Regions from separate parts of the Psychrosphaera aestuarii genome, predicted to be linked through region 1. Evidence: predicted binding sites of a transcription regulator. Region 1 holds the regulator's gene; the other holds the start of a gene.
The links. The regulator LexA, encoded in region 1, represses DNA repair genes until DNA is damaged. The targets are predictions, from matches to a motif close to TACTGTATNNNNATACAGTA.

Region 1 (8,925 bases):
ACAGCGGAAGGTGGATTTCATACTTCACTTGCTTTTTTACCGGCCAATACCAAACTCTCGTCTACAACGGATATAGATAATTACCTGCAAAGACTTAAAGCCTTCAAAGTATATTTTGAGCAAAACATATATTGGATGAAAGAAGGCATTAAAATTGGCTATACGCAGCCACAGATAGTGCTAAACGGCTATGAGCAAAGTATCGATGGCTTGATTGCCAGTGACCCTTCAAAAAGCATTTTTTACCAGCCATTCGCTAAGTTGGACTTTCTTGCAGAAAGTGAACGCCAAGAGTATCAGCAAAAAGCGAAATCGGTTATCAGACAGTTTGTAAATCCCGCATACCAAGCGTTTCGTGATTTTATGATTAATGAATATACCCCGAACGCTAAGCGCTCTATAGGGATTAATTCGATACCAAATGGCATTGCGTATTACCAAAATCGGGCTAAACACTACACCACAACAGAGCTGACGGTAGAGCAAATTCATCAACTTGGTTTGGATGAGGTTGCTCGTATACGCTTAGAAATGGCAAAAGTGATAGAACAAGTTGGGTTTGAAGGAAGTTTCAGCGAATTTTTAAACTTTTTAAGAACCGATCCTCAGTTTTATGCAACATCGCCAAAACAACTGCTGATGGAAGCGAGTTATATTGCTAAAAAAATGGATGCAGAATTACCTAAACTGTTTCAATTGCTACCTAGAACACCTTATGGCGTTGCGCCTGTGCCTGAACACATCGCCCCTAAATATACGACGGGTCGATATGTCTCGGCGGCAAAAGATATCGATGCCGGATACTATTGGGTAAATACTTATGCCTTAGATAGACGCCCTTTGTATGAACTTGAAGCGTTAACTCTTCATGAAGCCGTACCGGGTCATCATTTGCAAATCTCGTTAACGAGAGAGCTTGAAAACACGCCAAAATACCGCTCGTCATATTATCTTTCTGCGTTTGGAGAAGGTTGGGGACTGTATTCGGAGTGGCTTGGGCTCGAAGTGGGATTTTATCAAGACCCTTATTCAAACTTTGGCCGACTGACATACGAAATGTGGCGGGCCTTAAGGTTAGTGGTTGATACCGGTATGCATATTAAAGGCTGGAGTAGGCAGCAAGCGATTGATTATATGACTCAAAATAGTGCACTATCCGCACATAATATCCAAACGGAAGTGGATAGATATATATCGTGGCCTGGACAAGCCTTGTCGTATAAAATCGGTGAAATCACGATTAAAAAGCAGAGACAAAAAGCAGAACAGGCATTAGGCGCTAAGTTTGATGTAAGAGCTTTTCATTACCATGTCTTGAAAAATGGCTCGGTAACACTATCTCAGCTTGAACGACAAGTTCAAGATTACATCAATACAGTAAACAAAAATTAGAGAGTAAAAGGAATCTGTCGTGGTAGTAAATAAATTTACCCGATTCTTATGGAAGCAATTTAGCCAAATCACTTGGCCAGCTTTAATAACACTACTTGTGTTGCACGCCACGCTTAGTTGGACACTGCTAAGGTGGGCAAATGAGTTATCGTTACTTGAGTTTCATGAGTATCTATATTATTACGTCGTAACGACCAGTACGGTAGGTTATGGCGATTTAAGCCCCGCGAGTGAGGCTGGCAAATATATTGTTGCACTGTTTCAAATCCCTCTTGGTTTAGCGATTTTTGGAGCGCTGTTAGGGAAAATGGGTCAATCGATTAGTAAGGTGTTGAGGCAAGTTATGACTGGTGAAAAAGATTTTCGTTATTTAGATACACATATCTTAATTTTTGGTTGGCATGAGCGCCGAACACCAAAAATAATTGAGCATATATTAGGTGACAATAAGCGCATGCAACGAAAAATACTACTTTGTGTTACCCAAGACATGCAACACCCATTTTATGACAACAGTATGGTTGAGTTTGCTAAACTTAAATCCTTCACTGACAACGATGAGTTAGATCGTGTTGCGGCTAATCATGCTGACAGAGTGATTGTGGATTGTGAAAATGATGATATGACGTTCACTACAGCACTCAAGCTCAGTAAAATCATTGCAGATGACTGCCATATATCGGCTTATTTTGATGAAGATGAAAAGGTAGAAATGCTAAAAAACTACACAACCAATGTAGAAGCCAATTCGTCAAGAACCGCAGAAATGCTGGTTCGCTCAATGCAAGACCCAGGAAGTAGCAAACTGCTTGAAGAGATGATGTCGACGTTGTGTGGTGAAACGCAGTTTTCTACTGAGGTTCCAATTGATGCCCCAATTAGCCAATTTGGACAATTATTCTATTATTTAAAACAGCAACATAATGCAATTTTACTTGCGGTAGCAAAAGATCGAATTGGTATGGAAATGAAATTGAACCCAAGTAACGATTTCGAAATTCAACCAGGATCTGTTATCCACTACGTATCAAAACAACGTCTTATGGCAAATGAAATAGATTGGCACGCTGCCTGTAAGCACGCCATAAATTAGGGTTACAAATGAGTAAAGTGTTAGAAGATTTACTAGGGCATTTAGCTCTAGAAAAAATTGAAGAAGGCCTATTTAGAGGTCAGAGCCAAAACCTTGGTTTTGGTAGAGTATTTGGTGGCCAAGTTATTGGGCAGGCATTGAGTGCAGCAAAAGAAACCGTCGAAGATAGGTTTGTTCACTCATTTCACAGCTACTTTTTACGTCCAGGTGATGACAAAAAGCCGATTGTCTATGATGTGGAAAATATTCGTGATGGTCGCTCATTTAGCACCAGACGAGTAAGAGCGTTACAGTATGGTAAGCCAATCTTTTATATGACAGCGTCATTTCAAACTGAAGAGGTTGGCTACGAGCACAGCCCTGAAATGCCAAATGTTGCGGGTCCAGAAGGACTAAAATCCGAACACGAGTTTTTCCAAGAAAACATCGACAAAATACCCGGCACTTTGCGATCTATTATTGCAGGTGAAAAGCCAATCGAAATCCGCCATGTTCAAGTAAATGACCCGTTTTCGCCACAGAAAATGCCGGGGCGCCGTCAGGTCTGGATTAAGTCCAATGGCAGTCTTCCGGATGATGAGCGTATTCATCGATATCTATTGGCTTATGCGTCTGACTTTAACTTTTTACCGACGGCGCTATTCCCTCATGGTCGCAGTCACATCCTGCCAGACATGCAAGTGGCTACGTTAGACCACTCAATGTGGTTTCATCGTCCGTTTAGAATGGATGATTGGATTTTGTTTGATATGGACAGTACTAGCGCTAGTGGCGGTCGTGGGCTAGTTAAAGGTCAGTTCTTTAATCAAAAAGGTGAGCTTATAGCCTCGGCGATGCAAGAAGGGGTTATTCGAGACTATAAAGCGTTTCCAAAAGATTAGTGAGTGCCAGTGGTTCAACTAACTAAAACATGGGATTGCTAATAGTACCGTTGAGTATTATTAGAATTAGCATACAAAAAAGCCCCAGACTATTGATAGTCTGGGGCTTTTTATTAAACAGTAATAAGTGTAGCTAAACTTAAAACCCGTTCTATTTAAAAGTAATTAACCTAATGATTGCAACGATTGCAAAATGTCAGATTCTAACAACGAGTTAATTTGATCTGCCGCTAACTTGCCATCATCAGTAAGGTGCATAAGGCCAGCTTCATCTGTATGCACATATTTTTGCTCTTTTAAACATGACACAAAGCTAGAGATGATTTTCTTATCAAAATATTCAGGTGCTTTAATGTCATGCAGAGTTAATAGTCGTTTAGCAAGCTTCAAACAATCGCTTTCTAGCTCGCCACGTTGAATACCGTGAACTTGTTGGATGCGGTTGAACGTTAATGCATAGCGCTGCAACGTATCTTTCATTATTTTGGCTAATAAACTCAGCTGCAAACTACCCATAGAAGAACGGTTTTTAATCGAAATAAAGTCGTCTTTCGTTTCTATAATATCGTTGTCAGTAAAGTAATTTAGTGTTTTCTCTACGTACCCATCAACATCGCTGGTGGTAATAAACATCTCGTTTTTTAACAATGGCAGAATATGTTTAACCTTTTGTTGAATCAACTCTCGAGTTGTTTTTCCGGCATGAGTAAGCTCTGCCGCAACGATAGCCGCGATCGCAAATAGATGAACGACGTTATTGCGATAGTAACTCATCAATATCGCATTTTTATTGTCTAACTTAATGATTGTGCCGTACTCATCACTGTCCGAGTCTACTTTTTCTAATAAAATAGCTTCATCAATTATCTCTGATGCTGATTCACTTGGCGTTTTAACTAAGTTTGAATATGGCACTGATGTTTGCAGGCCAATATAAAATTCAATTAACGACTCCATTTCAACACGAGGAAGCGCATGGCTGTCAGAAGTTAACAGTGCTAACGCCGATAAATTAACTGTGTTTAATACAGCGGCATCATTTATCGAGCCCATGACTTTATTTGCCGTATGATTGACCACAGGCGTTAACCAAGTTGGCTTTACAACATCAGTTGGATTGATGAGTGAACGCCACTCTGGAGCTTGATCATTTAAAATTTCATTTAGACTGATAGGTTCACCAAAATTTACATCACCGTGTCCGTAATTCTTAAGATTTTTTAAGGCTTTAAAAATACCAAAAATAGACTCACTTTCTTTGCTTTTGCCTTTGAGTTCGCTCAGATACGTATTCACTTCCATCACATGTTCGTAACCAATATAAACAGGCACTAACGTGATTGGGCGATCAACACCACGTAACATAGATTGGATCGTCATCGCTAACATACCGGTTTTAGGTGACAACAAGCGTCCAGTTCTAGAGCGTCCACCTTCTGTGTAGTATTTAACCGGATAACCCTTAATAAAGAGTTGTGAAAGATACTCACGGAAAACCGCCGAATATAATTTGTTGCCTTTAAAGCTGCGTCGTAAAAAGAAAGCGCCAGCTTTTCTAAAAATAGGGCCTGCAGGCCAGAAGTTCAGGTTAATACCAGCGGCAATATGCGGTGGAACAAGTCCTTCATGGTAAATAACATAAGTAAGTAACAAGTAATCCATATGGCTACGGTGACAAGGCACATACACAATCTCATGGCCTTTTTGCGCCAAATCTCTTAGCTTGTCGGCATTGTGGACACGAATGCCATTGTATATTTTGTTCCAAACCCAAGTTAAAACGCGAGAACCCATACGAATATAATTTTCGTTGTAATCACCTGCGATTTCTTCCAGTAGTTTTTTAGCATTAGCTTTGGCTTCATCTAGAGAAATGTCTTTATCTTCCATTTCCTCCTGTAACGCTTTTTTTAATGCGGGGCTAGCCAACATACTATTAAAAAAGGCTTGGCGAGCCATTACTTTTGGGCCTGTTGCTACAATTCGCTGGCGTTCAAAGTGAATTCGCGCCACGCGTAATAGCTTATGAGCTGTATCTTCAGACGTACCAAAGTCGTTAACCATTTTTTGTAGAGATACCGGCTTACTAATACGAATAAAACTATGACGACCATATAAAAGAACGATCATCATTTTTCTAAATGGAGTAGTTTGTAATTTTTGCGTAATGATATCCATTAAGCGCGTTTTACGATTGCTGTTTTTCACCGTGCCAGGGTTTCTTCCCCAACAAATCATTACCGGGACAAATTGTATATCTTGTCCGGTGCGCTCAACCAACTCAAGCATTGCCTGACCGGTTTTTAAAGCGCGTTTAGCATGGTGTTTCTCATTCATAAAAATAGAGTCAACGGGCTTTACACCAATAGTGCGTTTTACTGACTCACCTTCAATGTCGATTTTACCAAATGGTGAAGGTAGGTTAAGGCGTTTAGCCGCTTGTTTTAAGGCTAACTTATCCGTGTACGAGTTAGTCATAAGGACATAAGAAATCGGTTTGCTTGAATCAATACCGTTCTCGGTATTTTTCTCGTCTGTGACTAGTTGTGTGCGGATAAACGGACGAGTTAACCAGTACATCAATACATTTAAAATGGACATAAAAACCTTAATACAAAAATGAAAGCAACGGGGGATTTTAACAAAGGTTAACTAAAATCCCACCATTCTTATTAATTTTATGTTGCACAACCGGAATGCCTGTATATACTGACAGTTATGTTACTGTATGGAAAAACAGATGATGCGCCCACTTACTGCAAGACAATCAGAAATTTTAGACTTAATTAGAGATTCAATTACCTCAACAGGAATGCCACCTACACGAGCGGAAATTGCTAAAACCTTAGGCTTTAAATCAGCTAATGCTGCTGAAGATCACTTGAAGGCATTAGCAAAAAAAGGCTTTATCGAAATGCTTCCTGGCACCTCTCGCGGCATTCGATTAACTGAAGAAGTGGCCAATGACGATATTGGTTTGCCATTAGTGGGTAAAGTAGCGGCTGGTTCGCCAATATTAGCTATGGAACACGTTGACCGACATGTAAATGTTGATCCTGGTATGTTTTCACCAATGGCCGACTTTTTATTGAAAGTTGAAGGTGAAAGTATGAAAGATATTGGTATTTTAGATGGTGATTTGTTAGCGGTGCATAAAACGCAAACTGCTAGAGATGGCCAAGTTGTTGTAGCAAGAGTTGAAGAGGATGTAACGGTTAAACGACTAGAGCGCAAAGGTAGCCAAGTAATTCTCCATGCAGAAAACCCAGAGTTTGACCCAATCAAAGTAGACTTAAACTATCAAGACTTTGCCATTGAAGGATTGGCGGTAGGCGTAATCAGAAACTCATCTTTGATGTAACCGAACAGATTAATTTATTTAAGAGTTGTTAAAATCAACTTATTTTAGAAAACTCTTTTAATAGCCTGATGGGCGGTGACATGCCGTCCACTAGCTTATCCTCATCAATTGCATCAAGTATATCTTTTATAATTTGTAGGTTTTTTGGCTTCTCGCAATCCAGATTCATCATGTTCATTGACCAACGACTAAATAATCTGAAGTTTGCTGGTTCAAAGTAAACTTTTTTAACTTTGTGATGCCTATCGTCGAGCTGAATTTTTTTGTACAAACTTAAAATTACCTTCATATCTCCTTCTAAAACTTGGAGAAAAACGCCACCGTTGTAAATCAAGTTTCCTGTTACATCTAAGTTTGTATTGTTACTTTTTGCTTTTGTTAATAATTGACTTAACTTTTCGTCACTAAAGGCTTTTGTTGCTCTGCTAATATAGACTAATTGATAAAGGCTCATTACTTCGAATCCTATTTATTGGAGTTGTCATAAGCATAGTTAAAAACAAGCAATGTTGCCGATAAATTGTCGAAGTAATTATTATCGTTTAGCTATTGGTTCTGGGATTGTGATTTGATGCTAATTGCTCGCTAGTCGACTTCTCTTTTTCTACAAACTTAAGCCATTGAGTAGCCATTTTTTGAACATTTTTATATTCCGCCGCCATATTTAATGCGTCGATGGCAGCTTCAAATTCTTTTAAGTTAAAGTGAGCCATACCAAGGGCGAGATATAAATTACCGGGATTTGATAGTTGACCGCGCTGTTCTGCTTCAAATGCAGCACTGATCACTTCCCTATATTTTCCTTGCTGAAGTCTAATTTCGGCTATTTGCTGGTGGGCGATACCAGTATCTTCTAATGCAGATAGTACTTCTAAAGTCTCTACAGCTTTATCGTATTCTTTAGCGGTTAACCATGCTTGTGATAAAAACTTAACGTTTTTTACGTTTTTGATTAATACATTTTGGTCAATTCCCTGCTGCATTACCAAGGCCGCTTTGTATGGTAAGCCATTAAAGTAATATATTTGAGCAAGATTTCTAAAGTCGGATTGCTTAGAAATATAACCTTGCTGATAGGCAGCTTCTAATACCGCAAGTTGTTTATCTTCGGCACCCGTTTCGCCGTACATGCCAGCTAATTGCACCCAGTATTCAGGCTTGTTAAAACGGCGTACCATTTCTTCTAAAATTGAGGCCACTTTTTTAGGTTGTTTTAACTCGAAATAGGCGGCGCGTTGCAGTACAAACCAGTTTTCTTTTGGTTCAACTTCCTGAGCTTTTGCTTCCGCTAAAGCCAAATCTATATATTTAGCCGCAGCCTTGTAGTCTTTGCCTTGATAGCTTGCTTGGGCTTTAAGTACATTATTCTTAACCGGGATCTCACCTTCGTTAATGCTTTCCCAGCGTTCTAAAAATGAGATGGTTTTCGTGTATTTTTCGCTAGCCATGGCCAGCTGTGCTAACGAGAAAAGTGTACTTTTTTCTAGTGATTCCGGAATAGGATCTTGAGCGATAACTTGTTCAAAAGCGGACATTGCTTCAGCCATTCGCTCTGCGTTGTAATATATAAAGCCATAAAAGTTATACATCATGGCGGTTTCGTAGCTGTTTAAACTGCCTGATTTCGCTTTTACGGAGTCTAATACTTCTAATCCACCTTTTACGTCACCATCATCAGCAAGTTGCTGTGCTCTTGCTAACTGGCTATATACTCGTGAGTTTAATGACGGCGTACGCTTTCGCTTTTGTTCCGCGTGCGCGTTGGCAAAATCAACACTAGGTACAATACCAACAAATGAGCTGCCTAAAAGTAGACCCGTTGCGATGAGAGAGGACGTAATAAGTGTTTTCACAGTAGTTGCTCCGAATTATCCGTTAATTTCAAAAGTAATGCGGTTTTGTACACCACTTACTTCCGTTGCTTCGCCATTGACTACGCGAGGCTTATATTTAAACTTAAGGGCTGCGTCTAAAGCTGCTTGATTGAACAAACCTTCAGGGTTTGCTTCTATCACAATAGGTGACTTAACTGCGCCGGTTTTATCCACCACAAATTCAACAATTACGTAGCCTTCAATACCGCGCTGTAAAGCTCTGCGAGGATATACTGGCGATACTTTAACGATTGGTAAATATTCACCATCGCCTGACTCGAGTGCTAATCCACTTTGTAAAGCCATATCACCACTAACATCTGC
Region 2 (8,925 bases), 1.1 Mb from region 1:
GCGTTAACTCGAGAAAAAATTGTCGCTGCTGTCGCTAAACAGTTTATTTGCATTGTTGATGAGACAAAATTGGTCAGGCATTTAGGCGAGTTTCCATTACCAGTTGAAGTCATCCCTATGGCGAGAAGTTATGTCGCTCGTGAAATAGTGAAACTTGGCGGTAGCCCTGTTTACCGTGAAGGTGTCGTAACCGACAATGGCAATGTTATTTTAGATGTTTTTGACATGAAAATTGCACAACCAAGAAAACTTGAAGAACAGCTTAATAATATTGTTGGTGTTGTAACTAATGGATTATTTGCGCATAGAGCCGCTGACCATGTTGTGATTGGAAGTAAGAATGGGGTTGAGAAACGTTAACAAATAGAGTATTAATTCTAATTAACATTTACCTCGAATAAATTGAACCTCTAAAAATTGGATTCCTAGTATGGAAAATATTTCGCTTGCCAAGCATAAAATCAAAATTTTGTTGTTAGAAGGTCTGCACCCTAGCTCTGAAGAAACACTTAAATCCCAGGGTTATGAGAACATTGAAACACTAAAAACCTCGTTACCTGAAAACGAATTGATCGAAAAAATAAAAGATGTTCATTTTGTTGGTATTCGGTCTCGTACCAATCTTAATGCCAATGTTTTAAAACACGCCAATAAGTTAATTGCTATTGGCTGCTTTTGTATTGGTACCAACCAAGTTGATTTAAATGCAGCAAAAGAGAAAGGCATTGCGGTTTTTAATGCGCCATTTTCTAACACTCGATCTGTTGCAGAATTAGTACTGGGCGAGATACTACTTCTTATTCGAGGCATCCCTGAAAAAAGCGCGAAAGCGCACCGTGGTATTTGGCAAAAATCAGCTATAGGTTCATTTGAAGCGCGAGGTAAAACTCTCGGCATAATTGGCTACGGTCACATAGGTACTCAGCTTGGTATTATGGCTGAAAACATTGGTATGCGGGTTCAGTTTTTTGATATTGAAAACAAATTAACCTTGGGGAATGCTAGCCAAGTTTCCACTCTAAATAAACTGCTTCAAAGCTCAGATGTGATTTCTCTTCACGTTCCAGAAACAGCTTCTACACAAAACATGATAGGCGCTGCTCAGCTTGCAAAAATGAAACCTGGTGCGATATTAATTAACGCTTCACGCGGCACTGTTGTTGACTTAGATGCCCTTACAAGTGCACTAAAAGACAAGCATATCGGTGGCGCAGCCATTGATGTGTTCCCAATAGAACCAAAGTCAAATGATGAAGAGTTTTTATCGCCTCTTCGTGGATTAGATAATGTTATTTTGACGCCTCATGTAGGTGGCTCTACTCAAGAGGCACAAGAAAATATTGGTATTGAAGTAGCTGGTAAACTCGTTAAGTACTCTGATAATGGTTCTACTTTAAGTGCAGTTAACGTCCCTGAAGTATCGTTACCTGAGCATACAGGGCGCAGTAGGATATTGCATATCCACAAAAACCAGCCTGGTGTACTAACAAAAATAAACGAAGCCTTTGCTAAGCACAATATCAATATTGCTGCACAGTACCTGCAAACTGATGAGAAAATCGGTTACGTCGTTATTGATGTTGAGACTGATGATAGTAATACCGCGTTTGATGAATTGAAGTTAATTGAAGGCACTGTAAAAACACGCTTATTACACTAACCCTCGTATATTTAGTTGATAAACATAGGTTCGTGATTACATTTTTTAACGAGCAATAACTTACAGAGTGTCCAATTTTCCTTTTTAAGCCAGTGATTTAATCACTGGCTTTTTTATTTAACATATTTTCTTTACAGACAATTGTTTTACTGTATATTTAAACAGTAACAATAAATTGATTTTCCATAAGCTAGATTTACAGGAGATAGCAATGGCTGTTGAAACTAGATATGTCGTGATCCGAACCGACAAAAGCAATAAGGAACAAGACGTCATGACTTTTACCGACAAACGTGCAGCTGACGAATATGACAAAATGTTAGACATGGCTGATGACATGTTTGAATTATTGCAGCAAAGCGGTGTTAAGGTCGACGATCAACAAGCCGAGGAGTTGAGTATTTTCCTAGCTAAACAACGCGAAGACGTACTCATTGCGTTGCAAGCGAAAAAGAAGCCGGTTACTAAAAAACCGAAAGCGAAATCAGATACTCAGGCTGACTTAGTCGATACTGCTGACGAGTCGGAAAAAAACGAACAAGCAAATAATGCAAAAAAGACTGAGAGTGAGTTGCAGTCCGATGCTCACTCTGATGAATCTGAGGACAATTTAATTGATTTTGTTATCGAAAAAGACGATGCCGCTTGAAGTCATTTAATTTATCCACATAAAGGTGACATAGCATATAATGGCAATGTCACTTTTACAGGAGAAATACTTTGAACAAAAGCTTGGTTACCAATGCGCTTGCAGCGACAGGCTGTATCGTTGGATTTGGACTTAAATTAGATTGGTTATTTTATTTATCTTTATTTGCACTATCTGGAGCGCTAACTAACTGGATAGCTGTACACATGTTGTTTGAAAAGGTACCAGGCTTGTATGGTACTGGCATTGTTCAGCTCAAGTTTGAAGAGTTTAAGGCTGCTATCCATAACTTAATTATGGAACAGTTTTTTACGCAAGAAAATCTGGACAAGTTTTTGTCAGAAAAAACCGGTGATGCGCACCATTTTGATTTAGCACCGCTAATCAAAGAAACCGACATGTCCCCTGCATTTGACTCATTAGTCACGACAATACAGCAAAGCTCATTTGGTGGCATGTTAAGCATGTTCGGTGGTACTGACGCATTAACGCCTTTAAAAGGCCCTTTTGAGGATAACCTTAAACAATCGATAACGGACATTACCGCGTCTGATGAATTTGCTGAAAAGTTAAAATCTCAATTAGGCAGTTCGTCAAACTTTGGCGATATCCGATCAAAAGTAGACTCAATTGTACAGCAGCGCCTAAATGAGTTAACGCCCAATATGGTCAAAGAGCTCGTTCAGCAAATGATAAAAAGCCACTTAGGCTGGTTAGTTGTTTGGGGTGGTGTTTTTGGTGGACTAATCGGTTTATTAGCTTATTTTGTTGGGTTGTAGAATTAGATATCTTAATTAAAACATCTCGATTTGCTTATCCGGCATGCGTTCCTACAATAAATTAGCCAGTCTTTGTGAATACGAATTTAGACTGGCTAATACTTTGTTTGTGTTCAATGCAGCTGAAATTAAATTAACTTCTCCATTCGCTTAACCATTTTTATATCTAAATCGCTGATGCCATCTACGTCATGCGTCACAAGATCAATCACAACCTTGTTCCATACATTTGACCACTCAGGATGATGGATAAGTTTTTCTGCATGAATAGCAACTTGAGTCATAAACCCAAATGCCTGAATAAAGTTTTTAAATATAAACTCTTTGTGAAGTTTTCCATCAACAATTTGCCAATGTTTGTCATCGTCTAGTAGTGAGTTTATTTCTAATAATTCCTGAGCTATTTGCTCGTCCGTCAATTTATTTGCAGCCATAACACTCCCCTTTTCACTTATATTTTTATTATATTAGTCTTTCATATGAGCTTGCATGCGAGTTAATAAGTCTCCCGTTATCTCAACTGCTTTGCCCGTTTTTTGATCCATTACAACGAACGTAATGTCAGCATCCACGACCACTTTATCAGTACCTTCTTTGGTAATAACTTGATGGAATACCGCACTTTTATTGCCTATGTTTGATAGTGAAGTACTTAATTCGAGTGTGTCGCCCATATAAGCACTGGCTCTATAATTTATATTTATATTTACGATTGCCCATGCATAGCCAAGTGATGTGAAATATTCAATATCGCCACTGTCTTCTAGATATTGCCAACGAGCCTCTTCTAAGAACTCCAAGTAACGAGCATTATTTACGTGCTGATAAATATCTAAATGGAAACCACGAACTTTAATTAGACTTGTTTTATTCATCTTTAACTTCCTTATAACAACATTGTCATTTTATATTTGCGATTATTTACGACGACGACGTTTTTTCTTTTTACCGTCATCCTCTGCCGCTTTTGCTGCTCGTTCAGCTTCTTTTTCAGCAATAATTATCTTTGCTTCTTCTGCTTGCTCTACTGTCTCTAAAGTAATACGGCCTAATGTGCCCGAACGATATTCGTTTAATATTATTTCAGACACCTTGTATAAATCGGCAATACCGCCTTTACGAATACAAGCTCGTTGCTGAGCAATTGCATCCATTACATCAATAGGTTGTTCTGGTAACGCTTTTAATTGATAACGATCCACCAGCAATTGAGGGTAGTGGTCCATCAAATATTCAGTAGCGTAATAGGCTATATCTTCTTTTTCGGTAACGGTGTCTTTAATACCGCCGGTAATTGCTAAGCGATAACCACAGTCTTCGGGTTCTAATTTTGGCCATAAAAACCCTGGTGTATCGTGCAATACAATATTGTTGTCTAAACGAATACGTTGTTGAGCTTTAGTGACACCAGCTTCATTACCTGTTTTAGCAATAATTCGATCAGCTAGAATATTTATTGTTGTCGACTTACCAACATTTGGGATACCGCAGATTAGAGCGCGAAGTAGTTTGTCTTGGCTTACTCGATGCGGCACCATTTCTGATATTACTGTAAGTAAGTCTTTTACAGATTTAGGATCATGCTGTGTCACCGCTATCGCATCAATACCTCGTTGCGCTTTAAAGTGTTGTAACCAAATATCGGTTTGCACAGGATCTGCCAAGTCAGACTTATTAAGTACTTTTAACACTGGCGTGTCGCCACGTAGAGCAGGTACGAGTGGGTTTTCGCTTGAAAACGGAATACGAGCATCAAGTATTTCAATAATGACATCAACCTGAGGCATTATCTCGGCAATTTCTTTCCTTGCCTTATGCATATGTCCAGGGAACCAGTTTATTGCCACAAGCAACTCCGTTAAAATTTATGTCTGAATAATGGGCGCATATTCTACCCGTTTGCGAAGTTAGTATAAACGACTTATTTATTTACAAGATGTTATTTGAAGTCTGTCGTTGAAAAACCAACCTAGTGGACCCACACTTAGCTAAATAAAACTTACCTACATAGCTTTTAAATTTAATTAAAGTTAAGGACATATTATGAAAACAGCAGTGATCACCGGTGCCAATCGAGGTATAGGATTAGCAATGGCTCAACAATTATCTGAGCAGGGTTGGGAAATCATCGGCATTTGTCGATCGGATTCTGAAGAACTCGAAGCCATCGCCAACATGGTAATAAGTGGAATTGACGTGACTCAACCTGAACATATTCAGCAGGTAACAAAAATACTTGGTGACACTAAAGTTGATTTATTAATCAACAATGCTGGATTACTGCAAGACGAGAAACTGGGCGAAATCGACTTTGATTCAATCCGTGAGCAGTTTGAAATTAATACTATTGCGCCACTTATGGTGACTGAAGCATTGTTACCAAACATGAGCGAAGGTAGTAAAGTTGCATTAATTACAAGCCGAATGGGCTCTATTAGTGACAATGGTTCAGGTGGTCGCTATGGCTATCGCGCCTCAAAAGCCGCGTTAAATGCATTTGGTAAGTCTTTGGCAATTGATTTAAAAGAGCAAGGTATTGCCGTTGGGCTACTTCATCCAGGGTACGTTCAAACACGCATGGTAAACTTTGGTGGCCATATTACTCCAGAAGAAGCCGCTGAAGGTTTATTGGCGCGTATCGATGAGTTAAACCTCGAAAATACCGGTGGATTCTGGCACAGCAACGGTGAATCTCTACCTTGGTAATGAGTATCATGCATTTAATGTTAAGTGCAACCCATTAGGTTTCTACTTAATATTTTAAGGTCTTCACCTTAAAAATTCGATACAATGCGCGCAAATGGGCGATGTACATCATTGCTCACCACTTTTATTTAAATTATTAGGATTTATCATGGTTGTATTAACGACAAATTTTGGCGAAATCAAAATCGAACTTTTTTCTGAAGAAGCGCCCGTTACTTCTGAAAACTTTTTAAACTACGTAAAGTCTGGGTTTTATGACGGCACAATTTTTCACCGTGTTATTCCTGGTTTTATGGTTCAAGGTGGCGGCATGGCTCCTGGCATGGAAGAAAAAGACGGAAATGCTCCGATTCAGAACGAAGCAAACAACGGTCTTAAAAATGAGCGCGGAACGCTTGCAATGGCTCGTACTATGGATCCTCACTCAGCCTCTTCTCAATTCTTCATTAATAGCGTCGATAATAGCTTTTTGAACTTTACGAGCGAAAGCTCACAAGGTTGGGGTTATTGTGTATTTGCTAAAGTTGTTGAAGGTATGGACGTGGTAGATAAAATCTCTGAAGTATCTACTGGCCGTTTTGGTATGCACCAAGATGTTCCAAGAGAAGATATTATTATTGAAAAAGCTGAAATCATCGGTTAATCATCAATAATGCCTAGCACTCTTGTTATCGCGGATCTCCACTTGTGTCCAAGCAGACCTGAAATTACGGACTGCTTTTTTCGCTTTTTAACGGAAAATTTAGACCAGCATGACGCCTTATATATTTTAGGTGATCTGTTTGAAGCTTGGATTGGTGACGATGACAAGAGTGAGTTTAATTTGTCGGTTGCAAACGCAATCAAAGCCTTTAGTTCAAATACTCCCGTCTATTTTATTCATGGTAATAGAGATTTTTTAATTGGCCATGAGTTTGCAAAGCGTAGCGGGATGAAGCTATTACCGGAAAATTACAAAACGACATTATATGATCGTCCTGTATTATTCATGCATGGTGATCAACTTTGTCTTGATGACATTGATTATCAAGCCTTCAGAAAGCGCAGTCGCTCGTGGTGGTGGAAAAAATTAATGTTGATTTTGCCTCTTAAAAAACGCAAAAAGATTGCCGCTAATATTCGCAAAAAGAGTAAAGAAAGCCAGCTGAACAAATCTATCAATATCATGGATGTCGCAGAGCGAGAAGTAAACCGTGTTGTAGATTACTACCAGTGTGATTGGCTTATTCATGGCCACACTCACCGCCCTAATATTCACCAATTGGCAAATAGCAAAAAGCGCATGGTCGTAGGCGATTGGTACGAACAAGGCTCTGTTCTGATCATCACCAAAGAAAAAGGCCAGTTATCAACGCTTCCTTTTCGTAAACACGCTAATTAACTGACCTCCTGTTAGAGTTGCAATTTAGTCTACCTTACATCTCTACGTTTTAAATTTCTCAAGCATAGACTCTAATTTAGCGACAAACTTACCTAAGCTATTTGTGGCTGCAATTGAATCCCTCACATTTTGATCGGTAACTTCAGACGTTTTGCTAATAGATGATAAGCTTTGCTCGATTTCCTTCGCAATGACTTGTTGCCTTTGTGTTGCCTGTTCAGTTGCAACGTTTTGCTCACTAATTTGCTCTACCGACATACTGATATGATCAAGCGCTGTTTCTAACTTGGCAGACTCTTCAATCGTTTTTAAAGCCTGCTCATCTGAGCGAGTCATAGCTTGAACCGCATTTTGAACGCCACTTTGTAAACTATGAATCGTGCTTTGTATTTCTTCAGTAGAGTCTTGTGTACGTTTTGCCAAGCCTCGCACTTCATCAGCTACTACGGCAAAACCACGACCTTGTTCACCCGCTCGAGCAGCCTCAATTGCGGCATTTAAAGCCAATAGGTTAGTTTGCTCTGCGATGCCTTTGATAACGGCAAGAACATCATTAATACTCTCACTCTGTTGTGATAACTTATTAATAACATCTACTGAGTGTTTAATTTCACGACCTAATTCATCAGTTGCATGTCGAGCATCTGCTAATGTTAATCGCCCCTGTTGGGTTTGTTCTGTCGCACTATTTAATGAATGCACAACTGTCGCACTATTTTCTGACACAACAGATACGGCTTCTATTAGCGACTCAATTGCCGAAGTAATTGTTTGTGTATCGCCAAGTTGAGACGCCACGGCTTGGCCGGTCTGATGTGCAAGTTCTTCTACCGATTGAGCTTGGTTTGTCACGCCATGCGACGCTTCTTGAACTGCTTCAACCAATTGGTGAACGTTTTTTGCCATTTGATTAAACGCTTTAATGGCTTCTGCCAGTTCGTCTTTTGTTCTTACTTTGGCAGAAACTCGAGTATCGCCCTCGGCTAAGCTCGTCGCCACTCGAGTTAAACTTTTTGTAGTGATAGAAATAGACAAACTCATTCCAACGAATAAATACACAACGAGTAATAATGACACAACGACTAATGTAACTAGGATGTAAAAGTCTTGTCGATTATTATCGATACGGGAATTCAAACGTAACTCAAACTCTTGGAATAACCCTTCTTTACTTTTATAGTATTTTGTCAGTTCAGCGGCAAAATGTGTTTCAAATTGATTTTTTGTTTGAGTAATTTCATCAGCAATTAAGAATTGTTCTTCTAAGTACATCAACGCATCATTCATAATTGCATCTAGTGTTGCAACATCATTGGTTACGGCTTCTTTTAATGCATCATCTTGATCGCTTACTAGATTTTCTAGTTCTGCAATTTTTGGCAATTCCGCGGCAAGTTCATCTGACGCTAAACTTAAACTATCGAAGGTTGCCGAAGACACCTGCGGTTCACCAATAGCATACAAGGCCAAGCCATAACCCGACAGCAGTTGCTTGAGCGCGGCTTGCCGTTTTTCAATAATTAAACGATTTAGTAAAACAGTGTCGATATCAGGATCGTTAGTAAGGCCTTTTATATTGGCCACCAACGGATAAAGATTATTATATTGATCAAGAATAGACATTAAATAGGTCATTTTATCAGTCGGTGAACGCCAGACCGCTGAACCTATAGTGCTGGTTTTTTCAAGAATTGTTTTTTTTATTTCGTTAACCTGAGCTTGCACTTGTTCTAAGTCTTGTTCTTCAAAC

Region 2: the regulator LexA is predicted to act here: its motif matches at 1,808-1,827, upstream of J9318_RS10695 (YebG family protein).

What each region holds. Positions count from the first base shown of each region.
Region 1 is NZ_CP072844.1:360,508-369,432, forward strand. Features, by position in the region: gene J9318_RS01755 (DUF885 domain-containing protein) at 1-1,392, shown strand, start outside; gene J9318_RS01760 (potassium channel family protein) at 1,412-2,485, shown strand; gene tesB (acyl-CoA thioesterase II) at 2,494-3,366, shown strand; gene plsB (glycerol-3-phosphate 1-O-acyltransferase PlsB) at 3,532-5,967, opposite strand; gene lexA (transcriptional repressor LexA) at 6,110-6,727, shown strand; gene J9318_RS01780 (BLUF domain-containing protein) at 6,762-7,181, opposite strand; gene J9318_RS01785 (tetratricopeptide repeat protein) at 7,270-8,580, opposite strand; gene J9318_RS01790 (energy transducer TonB) at 8,596-8,925, opposite strand, start outside.
Region 2 is NZ_CP072844.1:2,349,534-2,358,458, forward strand. Features, by position in the region: gene rpiA (ribose-5-phosphate isomerase RpiA) at 1-360, shown strand, start outside; gene serA (phosphoglycerate dehydrogenase) at 431-1,660, shown strand; gene J9318_RS10695 (YebG family protein) at 1,872-2,309, shown strand; gene J9318_RS10700 (DUF445 domain-containing protein) at 2,381-3,088, shown strand; gene J9318_RS10705 (4a-hydroxytetrahydrobiopterin dehydratase) at 3,217-3,522, opposite strand; gene J9318_RS10710 (acyl-CoA thioesterase) at 3,556-3,963, opposite strand; gene ylqF (ribosome biogenesis GTPase YlqF) at 4,006-4,935, opposite strand; gene J9318_RS10720 (SDR family oxidoreductase) at 5,132-5,794, shown strand; gene J9318_RS10725 (peptidylprolyl isomerase) at 5,943-6,437, shown strand; gene J9318_RS10730 (UDP-2,3-diacylglucosamine diphosphatase) at 6,447-7,175, shown strand; gene J9318_RS10735 (methyl-accepting chemotaxis protein) at 7,218-8,925, opposite strand, start outside.